2 regions of the Pararhizobium sp. DWP1-1-3 genome follow, and region 2 is predicted to be linked to the other one. Evidence: riboswitches for the same ligand, from Rfam matches in the RefSeq annotation. Region 2 holds a riboswitch; the other holds the start of a gene.

Region 1 (8,615 bases), on a different contig from region 2:
AGCCGGACGAGGTCGGCGCGAAGACCGGAGGAGACCACCGAGCCGAGCGGCAGCGCAAGAAACAGCACCGCAAGCGCTATCAGCAGCCCGTCGCCCACCCGGCCAAACCGGCGGCGGCCATCGAACCGGCGCACTTTGCGCCCGCCGCCATGGCCTTCGTCGGCCGTGGGCGTCAGCAGCCGGATGGCAACCAGCAGCGCTGCCGTCACCGAAATCTGCAGCAACGACAGGGCGATGGCGCGCGGCGGGTCGAAATCGAAGCGCAGCGCCTGATAGATCGCCACCTCGATCGTGCTGGCCGCCGGTCCGCCGCCGAGCGTCAGGACCAGGGTAAAGCTGGTGGCACAGAGCATGAAGATCAGCCCGGCGATCCCCGGCAAGAGCCCACGGATCACCGGCCATTCGATGAAGCGAAAAATCGACAGCGGCCGCATGCCGAGATTGGCCCCGGCCAGCCAGTATTCGCCGGGAATGCGCTCGAGCCCGCCCAGCATCAGCCGTGCCGCCAGCGGCATGTTGAAGAAAACATGGGCGACGAGAATACCCGACAGGCCATAGATACTGACCGGCTGATCGAGCCCAACAGCCACAAGCGCGGTATTCAGCACCCCCTGCCGCCCCCAGATGCCGATCAGCCCCAGAGCCGCCACCAGCGCCGGCAGCCCGAGCGGCAACGCCATCAGCCGGATGATCCAGACACGGCCCGGAAAGACAGCCTGCCGCGCCAGCGCCCGGGCAACGGGGATGGCGAAGACGATGGAAAGAACTGTCGAAAGCGACGCCTGCAACAGCGTGAACCGGGCCACACGCCAGACATAGGCATCGAATACCATGCCGTCATTGGCAGAACCCGGCTCATCAAATGCGAGAAGAGCGGCCGCCGCCAGGCAGACGAACAGCACAATGCCCCCGAGGCAAAGCGCCCCGGCGGTTAGCGTCCAACGTCGTTCCATGCGGTTGATCATGATGACTTTATCTCGTTTACGGGCGTCACCTCGTCCCCTCTTCTCCCCATCGGGGAGAAGGTGGCCCGCAGGGCCGGATGAGGGGGCCAAACACTCAGAATGTGCCGAACCGCCCCCTCATCGCCTCGCAGTCGCTCGGCACTTCTCCCCGCTGGGGAGAAGAGGAAAACCGTTCTCCACAGCCACGACGAAACAATCATCGCTGGCGGTGTCAGTTCTTGCTCATCGCCGCCAGCCACTCGTCGATCCAGGCCTTGCGGTTGGCGGCCACCTCGTCCGACGGCATCAAAAATGTCTTTTCCGGCGTCACCAGCTTGCCGAATGCCTCCGGCAGCGGTTCCTTGGTGGCGGCAACCGGCATCATCCAGTTGGTCGTCGGGATGATCGACTGGAACTCAGGGCCGGTGACGAAGGAGAGAAACTGCTTGGCGAGCGCCGGGTCCTTGGCAGCCTTGGTCATGGCAGCCACTTCGATCTGGATGTAATGGCCTTCGGAGAAGGAAGCCGCCTGATAGCGGTCAGTATTTTCGGCAACCATGTGATAGGCCGGCGAGGTCGTGTAGGACAGCACCATCGGCGCCTCGCCCTTGGTGAACAGGCCGTAGGCTTCCGACCAGCCGGGGGTAACGGTCAGCACGCGGTCTTTGAGTTTTGCCCAGGCGGCAGGCGCTTCATTGCCATAGACCGACTTCATCCAGAGCAGCAGGCCGAGACCCGGCGTCGAGGTGCGCGGATCCTCGATGACGATCTTCTGGTTCTGGTCACCCTCGACCAGTTCCTTCAGGCTTTTCGGCGGTTCCTTCATCACCTGTGTGTCATAGATCACCGCAAAATGGCCGTAGTCATAGGGAACGAACGTATCGTCGGCAAAGCCGCCGGGAACCTTGACGGCCGAGGTATCGACGCCGTGCGGCGCAAAGAAGCCGGTCGCCTTCGCCTCGGACACGAGATTGGTATCGAGGCCCAGCACGATATCGGCCTTGGAGGAGGCGCCCTCAAGCTTCAGCCGGGTGAGAAGCTCGACGCCGTCGGCAACGCTGACATAAGACAGCTTGCAGCCGCAGGTCTTTTCAAACGCTTCCGCCACCTTGGCGCCGGGGCCCCATTCGCTGGTAAAGCTCTCATAGGTATAGACCGTCAGCACCTGGTCTTCGGCCGAGGCGGAAAACGAGGCCGTAAGGGCAGCAAACGCCGCGAAAAATGGAATGATTGCCTTGCGCATCCGCGCCTCCTTATAAATCCAAAAAATGGGAATAGGGCGCTGGAATGTGCCGTCTAATCCCTCCGCCGGTACAAACCGGATCAGGTTCTTCGGGTTGGCTTTCAAAAAGCCTCTCAGCCGAACGTTCCAAAAAAGAACGACCGGCACCCCGTTAGAGCAGAAGGAGGTTTAGACCTGAGGGAAATGCTTGGCAAGGGGGCTTGGGAGTGCAGGCTGTCATGTCGCGCGCGGTTTCGCAGCTGCCACGGTCGAGCCCCTCCGCTTGTGGGGATTGGGCGGGGACTTCTTTTCAAAACGGAAAAGAACGCAATGAGGCATCAACTGCCCTTTCAGCTCTGATCCTGCAAGGCCTAGCTGGTCTTGCGTGGGCGTCCGCCCTTGGCACCGTTGGCGCGGCTTGCCTTGATCTTGGCCGCTGACCGGGATTGACCACCCCGGCGTTGCGCATCCATGAATTTTACAGTTCCGAATATGCCGTTCATCAAACCCGCGATGGTGAAATCCACGTCCAGGGTTTCCCAGTGCAGTCCGGTTTCGCCCATAAGCTCGACTTCAGCCAACTGCACGTCCGTTGCATTCTCCAGGCCCTGTATCGCTCGGGCGGGCACCATGAAAGCAGCTCCGTTGGTGAAATCCACGACGATGCGGCCGGATGCTTCATCGAAACGAACCGAAGCGGGGATCGGCGACTGGTTGCGCTCCGCATCCCCCTGCATGGTCGCTGCTTGGTAGTGGCGATCTTCAAGAATGATCTCACCCATGAATACTCTCCCATTTTTCGATGAACAGGCGCTGGTTTGCCTGAACGATGGCAAGGGCCACACTCAAATCCCGCTTCTTCATTCCCCTGTTCGATAACACGGTGAGATCAAGGATATCGATGCGGGCTTCCCCCTCCCCATAAACATGGGCGTGCGCCGGCTCGTGGTCATCGGGGTAGATGACAAATCGCATCCCGGCAGCGCGCAGAACGGTGACCATGTTTCACAATAACCTAACAACTTGGGTTTTTCAAGTGCATTGCCATTTTGACAGTTTCATGAGCGAAGCGCGGGACGATGTTCTGTACCGATACATTGCCACCAAATCGAATATGTCACCGGGAACCGGAATGGTCGCCCCCCAAAAATGCGTTCAAGTGCCGCGAATGGTCTATATTTGACCCCATCACGTTATGGCAGTTGCTCCCGAATTCCGGAAAAAGAACCCCTCCCCGCAGCTTCGCTCCGACCCTCCCCACAAGGGGAGCACCCCCTCACCCCGCCGGCTTCTGCGGCAACCGCACGGCCTTCAGGCTGATCGCCGCAATCAACGCGATCAGCGAAATACCGCCGGCCGTCAGAAACAGCGGCAGGAAGGCGGCCGTATAGCTCTGCGCCACCAGCTGGCGCGTTGCCTCCGGCAGCGTCGACAGCGCCAGCGGCGTCAGCTTTTCGATGTCGGCGATGCCTGGGATCGCCGTGGTGCCGCGTGCAAGACCTGCGGCGATGATGGCGCCATAGATCGAGATGGCGATCGAGGCGCCGCCCATGCGCGACAGGGTGACGGCACCGGTGGCGGCACCGACGTCACCGCGCGCGGCGATGTTCTGCACCGCGACGATCGGCACCTGCTGGCCAAAACCGATACCGATGCCATGCAGGGCCATGATTGCGCAGATGACGTAGAGTGGCGTGCCCGGCTGGATCTGCGTGAAGATGAACAGAGCCAGAACGGTCAGGCTGGCGCTGACGATCGCAAACGGTTTGTAGCGGCCCGAGCGTGAAATCAGCCGTCCCGCCGTCAGCGCACCGCAAACGATGCCGCCGGTCAGCATGATGAACAGCAGCCCGGCGAGCGACGGTGTCAGCCCCGTCGTCGTCTGCAGATACAGCGCGAAATAGTTGACCATGCCGATGCCGACGGCGCCGCTCGCCAGTGAAATCACCAGCATCAGACTAAACGTCGGATTGCGAAACAGCGTCAGCGGCACGATAGGCTCCGGCGCGCGGCGCTCGACAAAAACCCATGCCGTGGCGCAGATCGCGCCAAGCATCACGATCGCCAGACTGCCCAGCGAAAACAGTGAGCCGAACAGTTCGGCACCATCGCCCAGGAGCACGACGCAGGTAACGGCGGCGGCCAGAAGCAGCGCTCCGGCATAATCGATCGTCGGGCGGCGTGTCGGGCGGCGATAGGGCAGGAAGACGAACAGGCCGATGAGCACGGCGATACCGATCGGGATATTGATGAGAAAGATCGAGCGCCAGCCGAAATGATCGCTCATCGCGCCGCCGATCACCGGGCCGACGGCGCCGGAGGCCATCAGGACAAGACTGGAATAGCTCTGGTAGCGCGCCCGTTCGCGCGGCTCGAACAAGTCGGCAGTGATCGAAAAGATCGACACCATGATGCCGCCGCCGCCGAGGCCCTGCAGCACGCGCGCGGCAATCAGCGTGTTCATCGAGACTGCGAGCCCGCAGGCGATGGAGCCCAGCGTGAAGATCGTCACTGCGGTGATCATCACATATTTGCGGCCGAACAGGTCGCCGAGCTTGCCGTAAAGCGGCATGACGGCGCAGGTGGCGAGCAGATAGGCCGAACCGATCCAGCCGAACCGCTCCATCTGGCCGAACTCGCCGACGATCGTCGGCAGCGCCGTGGCGACGATCTGGTTGTCCAGCGTCGCCATGAACAAAGCCGTCATCAGGAAGAAGAAAAGCGTCAGGCGCAGTGCCGGGTTTGAGACCAGCGGCGCCGGGGTGACCTGCATGTCCATAGGGAGGGTATCCGGTTTCTTTCGGCGATTTATGTGCTGTTAGCACATAATTGTCAACAGCACATTTGTGCCCAAAGCATATTCATGCTTTATGGAACCCGCCCGTTTTGCTAGGATGCGCCATGGATCACGTACCCTCACCCTTGGAATGCATCGCCGAAAGCGGCGACGCGGAGAGCCACCGCACCTTGATCAGCAACTCGATGGGCCGCTGGCGGACGATGATCGGGCGGCGGGTGCTTGCCCGTCTGGCGATCAGCAGTGTCGCACCGAGCCTTGAAATCACCCATCTCGACGTGCTCGATGCCGTCCGCCGCGCCGAACCGGAGGGCGAAGTGACGGTCGGCACCATTGCCGAGATGATGCGCATCGATCCGTCGCGGGCCAGCCGCATCGTCGGCGAGATGGTGACACGCGGTGCCCTGCGCCGGGAAGCCTCGCAGGCCGATGCCCGCCGCATCATCGTCGTCATGACCGAGCTTGGCCAGCAGCTGATGATCAAGATCCAGGCAGTCAAGCGCGACGTCATCGAAAGCGTGCTGGCCGATTGGCCGGAAGCAGACGTCGCCACCTTCTCCCACCTCTTCGACCGGTTCGTCACCTCGTTCGAGCAGGTCTGCACCATCCGCGCCAAGGATGCGGATTAGCATCCCACTTCTCCCCCTCGGGGAGAAGTGCCGAGCGCATGCGAGGCGATGAGGGGGCGGTTCGGCACATTCGGAGTCACCGGCCCCCTCATCCGGCCCTTCGGGCCACCTTCTCCCCGCCGGGGAGAAGAGAACCAACCGCATCACCGCCAAATCCCCACCCGCCCCTTCCCCTCCTCCCCCTGTTTACGCTATGGCCTTGCGCCATGAGCAAACAGGCTTTTGTAATCTTGATGGGCGGGCCGCTGACGCCGACGGACAGGCTCTTGGCCCAGCTGTCCGGCGCCCGCGTCATTGCGGCCGATGGCGGCATGCGCCATGCCAGCGCGCTTGGCCTGACGCCGGAGCTTTGGGTCGGCGATTTCGATTCCACGCCCGACGCCCTGATCGCCGAATGGCCCGGCGTTCTCCGCGAGCCCTATCCCTCAGCCAAGAACGAAACCGACGGCGAGATCGCCGTTGCCACCGCCCTTGAGCGCGGCGCGCAAAAACTCGTGCTGGCTGGCGCCCTGGGCGGCGAACGCAGCGACCATGCCTTCATGCACCTGCTCTATGCCGCCAAACTTGCCGAAGACGGCATCGACATGCTGCTCACCTCCGGCGAGGAGGAAGCCTATCCGCTCCTGCCGGGCAGCTTCGAGATCGATCTGCCGAAGGGCAGCCTGTTTTCCATTCTCGGGCTCGATACGCTGACCGGCCTGTCCATTGCCGGCTCCCGGTATCCGCTCAAGGATTTTCATCTGCCGTTCGGCTCCTCGCGCACCGTTTCCAATGTCGCCGAAGGCACCGTCCGCTTCACCCTTTCCTCCGGCCGGGCGCTCATCCTTGCCCGTCCGCAAGACCTTTCGGGAGCCTGATCATGGCGCCACCCATTCTGAAACTCGACGATATCTTCCTCTCCTTCGGCGGCACGCCGCTGCTGGCAGGTGCCAACCTGCAGGTGGAGCCGGGCGACCGCATCTGCCTCGTCGGCCGCAACGGCTCGGGCAAATCGACCCTGATGAAGATGGCGGCCGGCCTTGCCGAGCCACAGTCCGGCGAGATCTTCCGGCATCCGTCCGTCACCATCCGCTACCTCAATCAGGCGCCGGATTTCGAAGGATTCGACACCGTGCAGGCCTATGCCGAAGCAGGCCTTGGCCCCAGCGACGATCCCTACCGGGTGGCCTATCTGCTCGAACATCTGGGCCTTTCCGGCCACGAGGACCCCAACCAGCTTTCGGGCGGTGAATCCCGCCGCGCAGCCCTTGCCCGCGTCATGGCGCCGGAACCGGACATCCTTCTGCTCGACGAGCCGACCAACCATCTCGACCTGCCGACCATCGAATGGCTGGAAGGCGAGCTGGTCAAGAGCCGCTCGGCCCTCGTGGTCATCTCCCACGACAGGCGCTTCCTCGAAAAGGTCTCCAATGCCACCGTCTGGCTCGATCGCGGCCAGTCTCGCCGCCTCAGCCAGGGCTTTGCCTTCTTCGAAGCCTGGCGCGACAAGGTGCTGGAGGAAGAAGAGCTCGAGCAGCACAAGCTCGGCAAGGAGATCGAACGCGAGGAGCACTGGCTGCGCTATGGCGTGACGGCAAGGCGCAAGCGCAACATGCGCCGCCTCGGCGCGCTGCAGGACCTGCGCGCAAAACATCGCGGCCACAATGGCCCGCAAGGCTCGGTTCAGGCGACGATTTCCGATGCCCGCGAATCCGGCAAGCTGGTGATCGAGGCCGACCAGATCACCAAGACCTATGGCGACCGCACCATCGTCGCCCCCTTCTCGATCCGCGTCCATCGCAGCGACTGCATCGGCCTCGTCGGCCCGAACGGTGCGGGCAAGACGACGCTTCTGAAGATGCTGACCGGCCAGATCAAGCCCGACAGCGGCTGGGTCAAGCTCGGCACGAACCTCGAGATCGCCACGCTCGACCAGCGCCGCGAGGACCTCAACCTTGAGGATACGCTGGCCCATTACCTCACCGACGGCCGCGGCGACAACCTGCTGGTCAACGGCGAGCAGCGCCATGTCACCGGCTATATGAAGGAATTCCTGTTCCAGCCCGAACAGGCGCGCACTCCGATCAAGAACCTGTCGGGTGGAGAGCGGGCCAGGCTGATGCTCGCCCGCATCCTGTCGCGCCCGACCAACCTGTTGATCCTTGATGAGCCGACCAACGACCTCGATATCGAGACGCTGGACCTGCTTCAGGAAATCGTCGCCGGCTTCCCCGGCACCGTCATCCTCGTTTCCCACGACCGTGACTTCCTCGACCGCACCGTCACCTCGACTATCGCGCCTGCCAACCCGGACGCGCCCGACGGCCGCTGGATCGAATATGCCGGCGGTTATTCCGACATGATGGCGCAGCGCAAGGGCGTCGCCGACGAACGGAAGCGTGCGGAAAAAGCCGAAAAAGCCAGATCCGCCACCGATAACGGCTCCTCCTCGGGGCCCAAAACCGGCAAGGGCAAACTCTCCTTCAAACAGAAATTCGCACTCGAAAACCTGCCGAAGGAGATGGAAAAAGCCGAAGCCGAAATCGCCGAACGCGAGACGGAAATGGCCGACCCGAGCCTGTTTTCCAAGAACCCGGCCCGGTTTTCCGCGCTCGCTGCCGAGCTCGAAAAACTGCGGGCTTCGATTGCGACGATGGAAGAGCAATGGCTGGAGCTGGAAATGCTGCGCGAGGAGATCGAGGGGTAGGCCAGCCGCAGCGATCCCTGCGCGGGCAGGCTCCGTCAAGCGCCGGCGGCTACTGGACCACCGCCGTCGATCTCGACCCATCCTCATCGACAAAGCTTATACTGCGACCCTTGAGTATGACGCGCGAGCAGTCGTCGTCATCGTCGCTGTCGTAGTAGAAGCAGATTTCGTTGCCGGAAATCTCCCACTCGCCGTCATAGTCCGGCTCCGCGCTCGATCGGCCTTTGATCGTACCATTGGCAAGCAATTTTTCGGAATAGCGCACCCCGCCCTCCGTTCCAGAAATCGTCTTACCGGTCAGTTTTGCCCTGATTTGCGGGCCACTGAGGAATGCATC
Region 2 (8,615 bases):
GGCGATCTGGCCGAAAGTTATGAACTGCCTGAGAAACGCCGCGAGATCGCGCCGCTCCAGCGTGTCGTAGAACGGCTTGTACCATCGGTTCAGCAGGATCTGTCCGGCCGCAGTCGCCAATATGATGATGATGATCCCGATCGCGAGCCACGTGATGGTTTTTCGGACCGGCGAGGCGACAAAAGCCCGCTGCATCATGCGGAGCTGATCAAAAAAAGGCTGCTCGTCGTCTGTCTCTACGGGCTGGTTACTCTTACCATTCATGTCATGCGGCATCGGCGCGAATCTCTTCACCACGGTCTTCACCTCCGAAGTATAGCGCGTCCGAAGCGCTACCCCTAAGAAAGATTAGCAGGGGAGCATGGAGCGAGGCAGTCCAACGGGTTCAACTGGCGGCCATCATCGCAAATTGGCGGCGAGATTGCTGTTCACGTTTGGCGGAGCTTGCCGTGCACGAAAGCCTTGGCTTTGGCAACGGACGTGGAAAGCGGGTCGCCGGAGGCCAAGCGCGCGGCAATCGCACTGGCCAGCATGCAGCCGGTGCCGCGCATCGTGGCGGCAAGGCGAGGGGAGGCGAAGGATTGATCGGCATGGCCGACCCGAAACAGAATGTCGGTGGATTCCACCCCATCGCCGTGCCCGCCCTTGACCAAAACCGCCCTTGCCCCTGCCGTCAAAAGGCTGCGGGCCTGACTGGAAACGCTGCCCGGCGATGCTGCCAGCACCGAAAGCTCCGGCAGATTGGGCGTGACAAGCGTGCACGAAGAAACCAGTTCGAGCAGGGGAACCGTCGCGTCCGGGGCCAACAGGGCGCGGCCGGACGTCGAGACCAGAACGGGATCGAGCACCACGGGGATGCCGGGATGATCTGCAAGTACCGCTGCAACGGCGAAAATCGTCGCCGATGTCGCCAGCATGCCGATCTTGATCGCCGCAATCGGATTGGCGGACAGCGCCGCGCGCATCTGCTGCGCCACACGGTCCGGTGCCACGGGATCGGCATGTTCGACGCCAAGATGTGTCTGGACGGTGACGGCGGTGATCGCCACCGAAGCCTTGACGCCGAAGGCCGCCAGCGTCTCGATATCGCGGACGATCCCGGCACCGCCGGAGGAATCCGAACCTGCAACGGCAAGCACGTGCGGCATGAGGTTCATCGTGCTGCGCTCATCGGAAGCCCGCCGTACGCTCGATCCATTCCCGCACGCGTGCTTCCGGATCGATATTGAGGGTTATATCGGTGACGACGGCAGCGCTATCGGCGCCATGGGCAAGGACGCTACCGATCCGGTCGATATTCAGACCGCCGATTGCCACCAGCGGCAGCGAGCCGATGCGCGTCTTCCACTCGCGCAGCTTTTCCAGCCCCTGCGGCGCCCATTTCATCTCCTTCAGGATGGTCGGCCAGACCGGCCCGAGCGCCACGTAATCGGGCTTAGCAGCAAGCGCGATGGCAAGCTCCGCCTCGTCATGGGTCGAAAGCCCGAGCTTGAGCCCGGCGGCGCGGATGGCGGCAATATCTGCGGTGACCAGATCTTCCTGGCCGAGATGGACGAAATCGCAGCCTTCCGCGATTGCCATTTGCCAGTAGTCGTTGACGATCAGCTGGCAATCATGCGCCGCGCAGATCGCTTTTGCGCGGCGAATGGCAGTGCGCAGTTTGGCATCGGTGCTGTCCTTCATCCGCAACTGCACCAGCTTGACGCCGATCGGTACAAGACGCTCGATCCACTCGGCGCTATCGACGATCAGGTAGAAGGGATCGAGCTTCATGAAAACACCGCCTTGCCGATGACCGGCGTGGATGGCACCGCCATGTCGCGCGGTTCGAGCATTCCGGCCTGAAATGCCGTGCGACCCGCCTCTATGGCGCCGGTGAAAGCTGCGGCCATGGCGGCCGGGTCACCTGCGCCTGCAACGGCGGTATTCAGCAGAACGGCATCAAAGCCGAGTTCCATGACGGTGGCGGCATGCGATGGCCGCCCGATCCCGGCATCGATGATCAACGGAACATCCGGAAAACTTGCCCGCATGCTGCGCAACGCCGGCAGATTGACCGGACCCATGGCCGAGCCGATGGGGGCACACCAGGGCATCAGCACCTCACAGCCCGCTTCGAGCAGCCGTTCCGCCACGACGAGATCATCGGTGGTGTAGGGGAAGACTTTGAAACCTTCGCCGTTCAGGATGCGCGCCGCCTCGACAAGTGCAAAGACGTCCGGCTGCAGGGTGTCGTGGTTGCCGATCACCTCGATCTTGATCCAGTCGGTAGCAAAGACTTCACGCGCCATCTTCGCGGTCAGCACCGCTTCCGAGACGGTGTGGCAGCCGGCGGTATTGGGCAGGACCCGGACGCCCAGCGCACGGATCAGTTCGAAGAACGCGCCGCCGGTGCGGCTGCCTGCGGTCTCCCGGCGCAGCGACACGGTGACGATATCGGTTTTCGAGGTGCGGACCGCATCGGCCAGGATAGCGGGCGAGGGATAGCGCGCCGTGCCGAGCAGCAGCCGCGAGGAAACGGAGGTTCCGTAGAGTGTCAGCATCATCAGCCTCCCTGCATCGGCGACAGAATCTCGACGCGGTCGCGATCGCACAGTACAAAATCGCGCCGCTCTTCGCGGTGCACCAGCTCGCCATTGACGGCCGTTGCCAGCCAGTCGCCTTCGTATTCGAGCGAGGTCAGAAGCTCGGACAGAACGGAAATGTCGGTTTGATGATCCTCACCGTTGATTGTCAGTTTCATCGGCTTGCTCCAATCGGGTTTTCATATCTGCGAGGGTTCACAAGAATCGGATCAAAAGAGTTGGCCGGTCTTGCGGCGTTCGTTTTCGAAGAGGAGACGATGTGCGCCGCAACGTCCTGCGCGACGGATGGGGCCAGCAGAAACCCATGCCGGTACATTCCGTTTATGCGAATGATGCCGCCATCAGCCGAAAACCGCGGCAGATTGTCGGGATAGCTCGGGCGAACCCCGGCGCCGGTTTCGACCACGCGCGCCTCGCCGAAGGCCGGGTGAAGCGCATAGGCAGCGTTGAGCAGCTCCATCAGCGAGCGGGCGCTGATCGGGCCGCGATCATCGCTTTCGATCATCGTCGCGCCAACCATGAAGCGGCCGTCGCCGCGCGGCACGATATAGAGCGGAATGCGTGGATGCAGCAGGCGGACGGGGCGTAAGAGCGTCACGTCCGGCGTCTCCAGCATCAGCATTTCCCCCCGCACGCCGCGCAGGTCCACCGTCTGACCGATGCTGCTTGCCCCGGTGCAATCGACGATATGGTCGAACCCGGCTCCCGGAAAATCCGGGGCAGCGCCGAAATGGAAGACCACGCCCATTGCCGCCAGCCTGCCGGAAAGGCCGGTTATCGCGCGCCTGGGATCGAGATGGGCTTCGTTACGGAAGAAAAGCGCCTTGCGAAACCGGCCGGCGAGGTCCGGCTCCAAAGCCCCGGTCTCCTCGCCGTCCAGCCAGCCAAAGTTTGATGTCCGGGCTGCGAAACGGTTGAGCTCCGCAGTATCGCGCGGCGGCGCGACGACCAGCGTGCCCTTGCGGACAACGTGGCCGGGCAGTGCCGCTTCCCACCAGTCAGCCGATTTGCGCCCCAGCGTCAACACCGTTTCAGGCGCGCTTTCGCGCTCGCACCAGGGCGCCAGCATGCCGCCGGCAAACCAGGAGGCGCCGCCGCCAGGCCGCGATGACGTCTCCGTCACCTCGACCGCGATGCCTTTCCCCGCAAGTTCATGAGCAACCGTGAGGCCGGCAACGCCGGCCCCCCTGATCAGGACGCGCATGGTCACTCTCCGGCTGGCGGAATGGTGCCGTCCGGGCCGAGCGGCATATAGAGCGAGCCGCCCGCCTGGAACTTTGCCGCCATTGCCTCTAGCCCTTCCTTCTGCGCCTCGGCGCGGATGTCGTGGGAAATCCGCATCGAGCAGAATTTCGGCCCGCACATCGAGCAGAAATGCGCGACTTTATGGGCTTCCTTCGGCAGGGTCTCGTCATGGAAGGAGCGCGCCGTTTCCGGATCGAGCGACAGGTTGAACTGGTCTTCCCAGCGAAACTCGAAGCGGGCCCGCGACAAGGCGTCGTCGCGCAGCTGGGCGGCCGGGTGCCCCTTGGCAAGGTCGGCAGCATGGGCGGCGATCTTGTAGGTGATGACACCGACCTTGACGTCATTGCGGTCGGGCAGGCCGAGATGCTCCTTCGGCGTGACATAGCAGAGCATCGCCGTGCCGAACCAGCCGATCATCGCAGCGCCGATGCCCGACGTGATGTGGTCGTAGCCGGGGGCGATGTCGGTCGTCAGCGGCCCAAGCGTGTAGAAAGGTGCCTCGCCGCAGACTTCCAGCTGCTTGTCCATGTTTTCCTTGATCTTGTGCATCGGCACATGGCCGGGGCCTTCGATCATCACCTGGCAATCCTTGGCCCAGGCAATTTGCGTGAGTTCGCCGAGCGTTTCGAGTTCGGCAAACTGCGCGGCGTCATTGGCATCGGCGATCGAGCCGGGTCGCAGGCCGTCCCCCAGAGAGAAGGTCACGTCATAGGCGCGCGCAATGTCGCAGATTTCGTCGAAATGCTCGTAGAGGAAGCTTTCCTTGTGGTGATGAAGACACCACTTGGCCATGATCGAGCCGCCGCGCGAAACGATGCCGGTGACGCGGTTGACGGTGAGCGGGATATAGGCGAGCCGCACGCCGGCATGGATGGTGAAATAGTCGACGCCCTGCTCGGCCTGCTCGATCAGCGTATCGCGATAGACCTCCCAGTTCAGGTCCTCGGCAATGCCATTGACCTTTTCCAGCGCCTGATAGAGCGGCACGGTGCCAATCGGAACCGGCGAATTGCGGATGATCCACTCGCGGATATTGTGGATGTTGCGGCCGGTCGATAGGTCCATGACGGTATCGGCGCCCCAGCGCGTCGCCCAGACCATTTTTTCGACTTCCTCGGCCATCGACGAGGTGACGGCGGAATTGCCGATATTGGCATTGATCTTCACCAGAAAATTCCGGCCGATGATCATCGGCTCGGATTCCGGGTGGTTGATATTGGCCGGGATGACGGCTCGCCCACGGGCAATTTCCTGGCGGACGAATTCCGGCGTCACGTGATCGGGAATGCTGGCGCCGAAATTCTCGCCGTCGCGCACCAGCGCTCCGTTCGGCGGTTTGCGGCCGAGGTTTTCGCGGATGGCGATATATTCCATTTCCGGCGTGATGATGCCGGCACGGGCATAGGCGATTTGGGTCACAGCCTTGCCGTTCTTGGCGCGCAGGGGCTGGTTGCGGTGGGGAAATTCCGGCGTCAGCCGTTCGCCGGTGGCAAAGCCGTTGTCTTCGGGTTTGACGTGGCGGCCGTCATAGGTCTCGACATCGCCACGCGCGGTAGCCCAGGCCTGGCGCTGCCGGGACAGACCGGCGTCGATCGAGACGATGTGCGCCGGATCCGTGTAGGGGCCGGAGGGATCGTAAACGGTGACGGGCGGTTCGCCCGAGGTGGGATGCACGGAAATTTCGCGCATCGGCACGCGGATATCCGGGTAGAGTTCGCCCGGAATATGCACCTTGCGGGAGGCTGGCAACGGGCCCGTGGTAACTGTGGGTGTGATGTTTTTTGCGGCAATAGTCATGGTTGAGGCTCCAAAGTTGGAGACCCAGTCATCAGAGCCGGAATGATGAAAAGACGCCGACGCGAATCCGCAAACGGAATCCGAGTCTCAACAGCGCTTGCACCGTCCCTACGCCAGTATGAACTGGATCAGGTTCAACGGGTCACTGCGCTGCTTGAGGGCGGCAAAGCCACCGATCATGCCAGCAGAATCTCAGCCCCTTGTCGGGACCCCCCTGGTGAATGCGCCGATCTAGCCACAGTTTTGGACGGAGCGTCAAGGGCCGTTTGGCGCAGCACCCGGCGTGCGGCTCTCGTTGAGCGCCGGAAGACTGTGAAGATATCCAATGATTACAATCGCGCCCTCGACAGCGCCGCCCCGGCAAATTATCTATAAAACATGACCTCAGCGAGCGAAGACACGATTGCCAGCCGCATCAGCCGCATCCTTGCCGACAGGATCGTCACCGGGCAATTGGACCCGGGCACGAAGCTGCGCCAGGACCATATTGCCGAGGAGTTCGGAACCAGCCACGTGCCGGTGCGCGAGGCCTTCCGCCGGCTGGAAGCGCAGGGGCTTGCGGTCAGCGAACCGCGCCGGGGCGTGCGGGTTGCGTCCTTCGATCTGAAGGAAGTGCGCGAAGTGGCGCAAATGCGGGCAGCCCTTGAGGTTCTGGCCCTTCGGCATGCGGCGCCGCATCTGACGGCTGCCATTCTGGATCAAGCCGAAGAGGCCACCGTTGCGGGCGACAATTCCCATGATGTCCGCTCCTGGGAGGAGGCAAACCGCCGTTTTCACACGCTGATTCTGACTCCCTGCGGCATGCCGCGCCTCTTGGCCGCCATCAGCGATCTGCATGCGGCCAGTGCCCGTTTCCTGTTCGCCAGCTGGCGAACCGAATGGGAAGTGCGCACCGATCACGATCACCGCGCCATCCTGACATTTCTGCGTCAGGGCAATATCGAAAACGCCGCGCCTGTGCTTGAGCGGCACGTACAATGGATCGGCCAAAAACCCGTCCGCAACGCTTCCGGCGCAACCCGTGACGCTTTTGCCATCGTCGGCTGACGATTTTTTCACAGCTTATTTTCCCTGATTTTGCTCGCTCCCGGCGCGTGCCGCAGCATTACCACAGCACGTATTACGTGAATTTATCCGTTTTGCATCAAAAAGGCGGTTGCGGTTTTCTGTCCTTCGATAAATTATAGATAATTATTATTTTTAATCTATCGAATGGGTACCAGATGCTGAGAGATGAAAAACACGCTGATTTCCCTGTTGAAAAGAGCGTTATAGGCGAGATTTCTTATGGGGAAGATCCCCAAATAGCTCGCTTTTCTCCCGATGACGCAAAAATTATCTATAATTTTCCATTCAACGATTTGCTCTTTCAGGCGCACTCGGTTCACCGCGAAAATTTCGATCCCAACGCTGTGCAAATCAGCCGTTTGTTGTCGATCAAAACCGGTGGATGCGCCGAGGATTGCGGCTATTGCAGCCAGTCGGCACGCTCTCCGACGGGGCTGAAAGCCTCCAGGCTGATGATGGTCGAGAAGGTGCTCATTGAAGCGCGCAAGGCAAAGGCCGAAGGGGCCAGCCGCTATTGCATGGGGGCCGCCTGGCGCAGCCCCAAGGACCGCGACATGGACACGCTGGTGGACATGGTGGCAGGGGTCAAGGCGCTCGGTCTGGAAACCTGCATGACGCTCGGCATGCTATCGCCGCAGCAGGCAGGCACGCTGGCCGAAGCCGGGCTCGATTATTACAACCATAACATCGATACGTCGGAAGAATTCTATCCGCAGATCATCACCACGCGCACCTTCGCCGACAGGCTGGAGACGCTCGCCAATGTCCGCGATGCCGGCATGAAGGTCTGCGCCGGCGGTATTCTCGGCATGGGCGAAACGACCGATGATCGCATCTCCATGCTGGTGACACTCGCCAACCTGCCGGAACCGCCCGAAAGCGTGCCGATCAACATGCTGATCCCGATCCCCGGCTCGCGGCTTGCCAATGCCGAGCCGGTCGATCCGATCGAATTCGTCAGGACCATCGCGCTTGCCCGCATCCTGATGCCGCGCGCGCATGTGCGCCTCTCGGCCGGGCGCACGCAAATGAGCGACGAGATGCAGGCGCTCTGTTTCTTCGCCGGCGCCAATTCGATCTTTGCCGGCGACACGCTGCTGACAGCCGAAAACCCGGGCGAGGACCATGACGCCGCCTTGTTCCGCCGCCTTGGCCTGAAGCCGATGGACCTGGGACTTTCGCAATGATGACTCAAGGTCTTGCCCGCTACGAAACCACGCTGGCGGGCCTGGAGCGCAAGGGCAGGCGGCGCATTCTGGTTGACCGGGCCGGGGCCGATTTCAGTTCGAACGATTATCTGGCGCTGGCCGGATCGGCGCGGCTGGCGGCGGCGATTGCGTCAGCCCTTGATTGCGGCGTGCCGGCCGGTGCCGGCGGCTCGCGGCTGCTGCGCGGCAATCACCCGGAGCATGAGGCACTGGAGGCGGAGGCGGCGGCCTTTTTCGGAGCCGAGCGTGCGCTCTATTTCGGCAGCGGCTATGCCGCGAACACAGCGCTTTTCTCGACCCTGCCACAGCGGGGCGATCTCGTCGTCTATGATGCGCTGGTGCATGCCAGTGCGCATGAGGGCATTCAGGCGGGCAAGGCGCAGGCAGTGGCCGCCGCCCACAACGATGCCTCATCCTTCGCACAGGCGATCGAACATTGGCGCAGCCACGGCGGAACTGGCCATCCCTGGATTGCCGTAGAAAGTCTCTATTCGATGGACGGCGATCGCGCACCGCTGGCGGAGCTTGCAGCCCTTGCCGAAAAGCACGCCGGTTTCCTGGTGATCGACGAGGCGCATGCGACCGGTGTTTTCGGTCAAGATGGCCGCGGTTTTGCCGCTGATCTCGAAAACCGCGCCAATGTCATCGTGCTGCACACATGCGGCAAGGCGCTCGGCGTTTCCGGCGCGCTGCTGGGCGCCAGTGCTGTGCT

Evidence for each region. Region 2 has a riboswitch for thiamine pyrophosphate ahead of thiC (phosphomethylpyrimidine synthase ThiC). Riboswitches for the same ligand answer to the same signal wherever they lie in the genome.
Region 1: it holds a riboswitch for thiamine pyrophosphate, as region 2 does, so the genes downstream of both, thiB (thiamine ABC transporter substrate binding subunit) here and thiC (phosphomethylpyrimidine synthase ThiC) in region 2, are expected to answer to the same signal.

The regions. Positions count from the first base shown of each region.
Region 1 covers NZ_JAFCTR010000018.1:61,889-70,503, forward strand. Annotated here, with positions in the region: gene thiP (thiamine/thiamine pyrophosphate ABC transporter permease ThiP) at 1-965, opposite strand, end outside; gene thiB (thiamine ABC transporter substrate binding subunit) at 1,177-2,187, opposite strand; TPP riboswitch at 2,228-2,348, opposite strand; gene ACP7BS_RS26040 (DUF2442 domain-containing protein) at 2,538-2,948, opposite strand; gene ACP7BS_RS26045 (DUF4160 domain-containing protein) at 2,941-3,168, opposite strand; gene ACP7BS_RS26050 (MDR family MFS transporter) at 3,443-4,945, opposite strand; gene ACP7BS_RS26055 (MarR family winged helix-turn-helix transcriptional regulator) at 5,149-5,592, shown strand; gene ACP7BS_RS26060 (thiamine diphosphokinase) at 5,799-6,449, shown strand; gene ACP7BS_RS26065 (ABC-F family ATP-binding cassette domain-containing protein) at 6,452-8,278, shown strand; gene ACP7BS_RS26070 (hypothetical protein) at 8,328-8,615, opposite strand, start outside.
Region 2 covers NZ_JAFCTR010000002.1:643,496-652,110, reverse strand. Annotated here, with positions in the region: gene ACP7BS_RS07720 (ABC transporter ATP-binding protein/permease) at 1-297, opposite strand, end outside; gene ACP7BS_RS07715 (hydroxymethylpyrimidine/phosphomethylpyrimidine kinase) at 429-1,157, opposite strand; gene ACP7BS_RS07710 (thiamine phosphate synthase) at 1,168-1,773, opposite strand; gene ACP7BS_RS07705 (thiazole synthase) at 1,770-2,543, opposite strand; gene thiS (sulfur carrier protein ThiS) at 2,546-2,743, opposite strand; gene thiO (glycine oxidase ThiO) at 2,740-3,789, opposite strand; gene thiC (phosphomethylpyrimidine synthase ThiC) at 3,792-5,627, opposite strand; TPP riboswitch at 5,715-5,853, opposite strand; gene ACP7BS_RS07685 (GntR family transcriptional regulator) at 6,006-6,674, shown strand; gene bioB (biotin synthase BioB) at 6,908-7,882, shown strand; gene ACP7BS_RS07675 (8-amino-7-oxononanoate synthase) at 7,879-8,615, shown strand, end outside.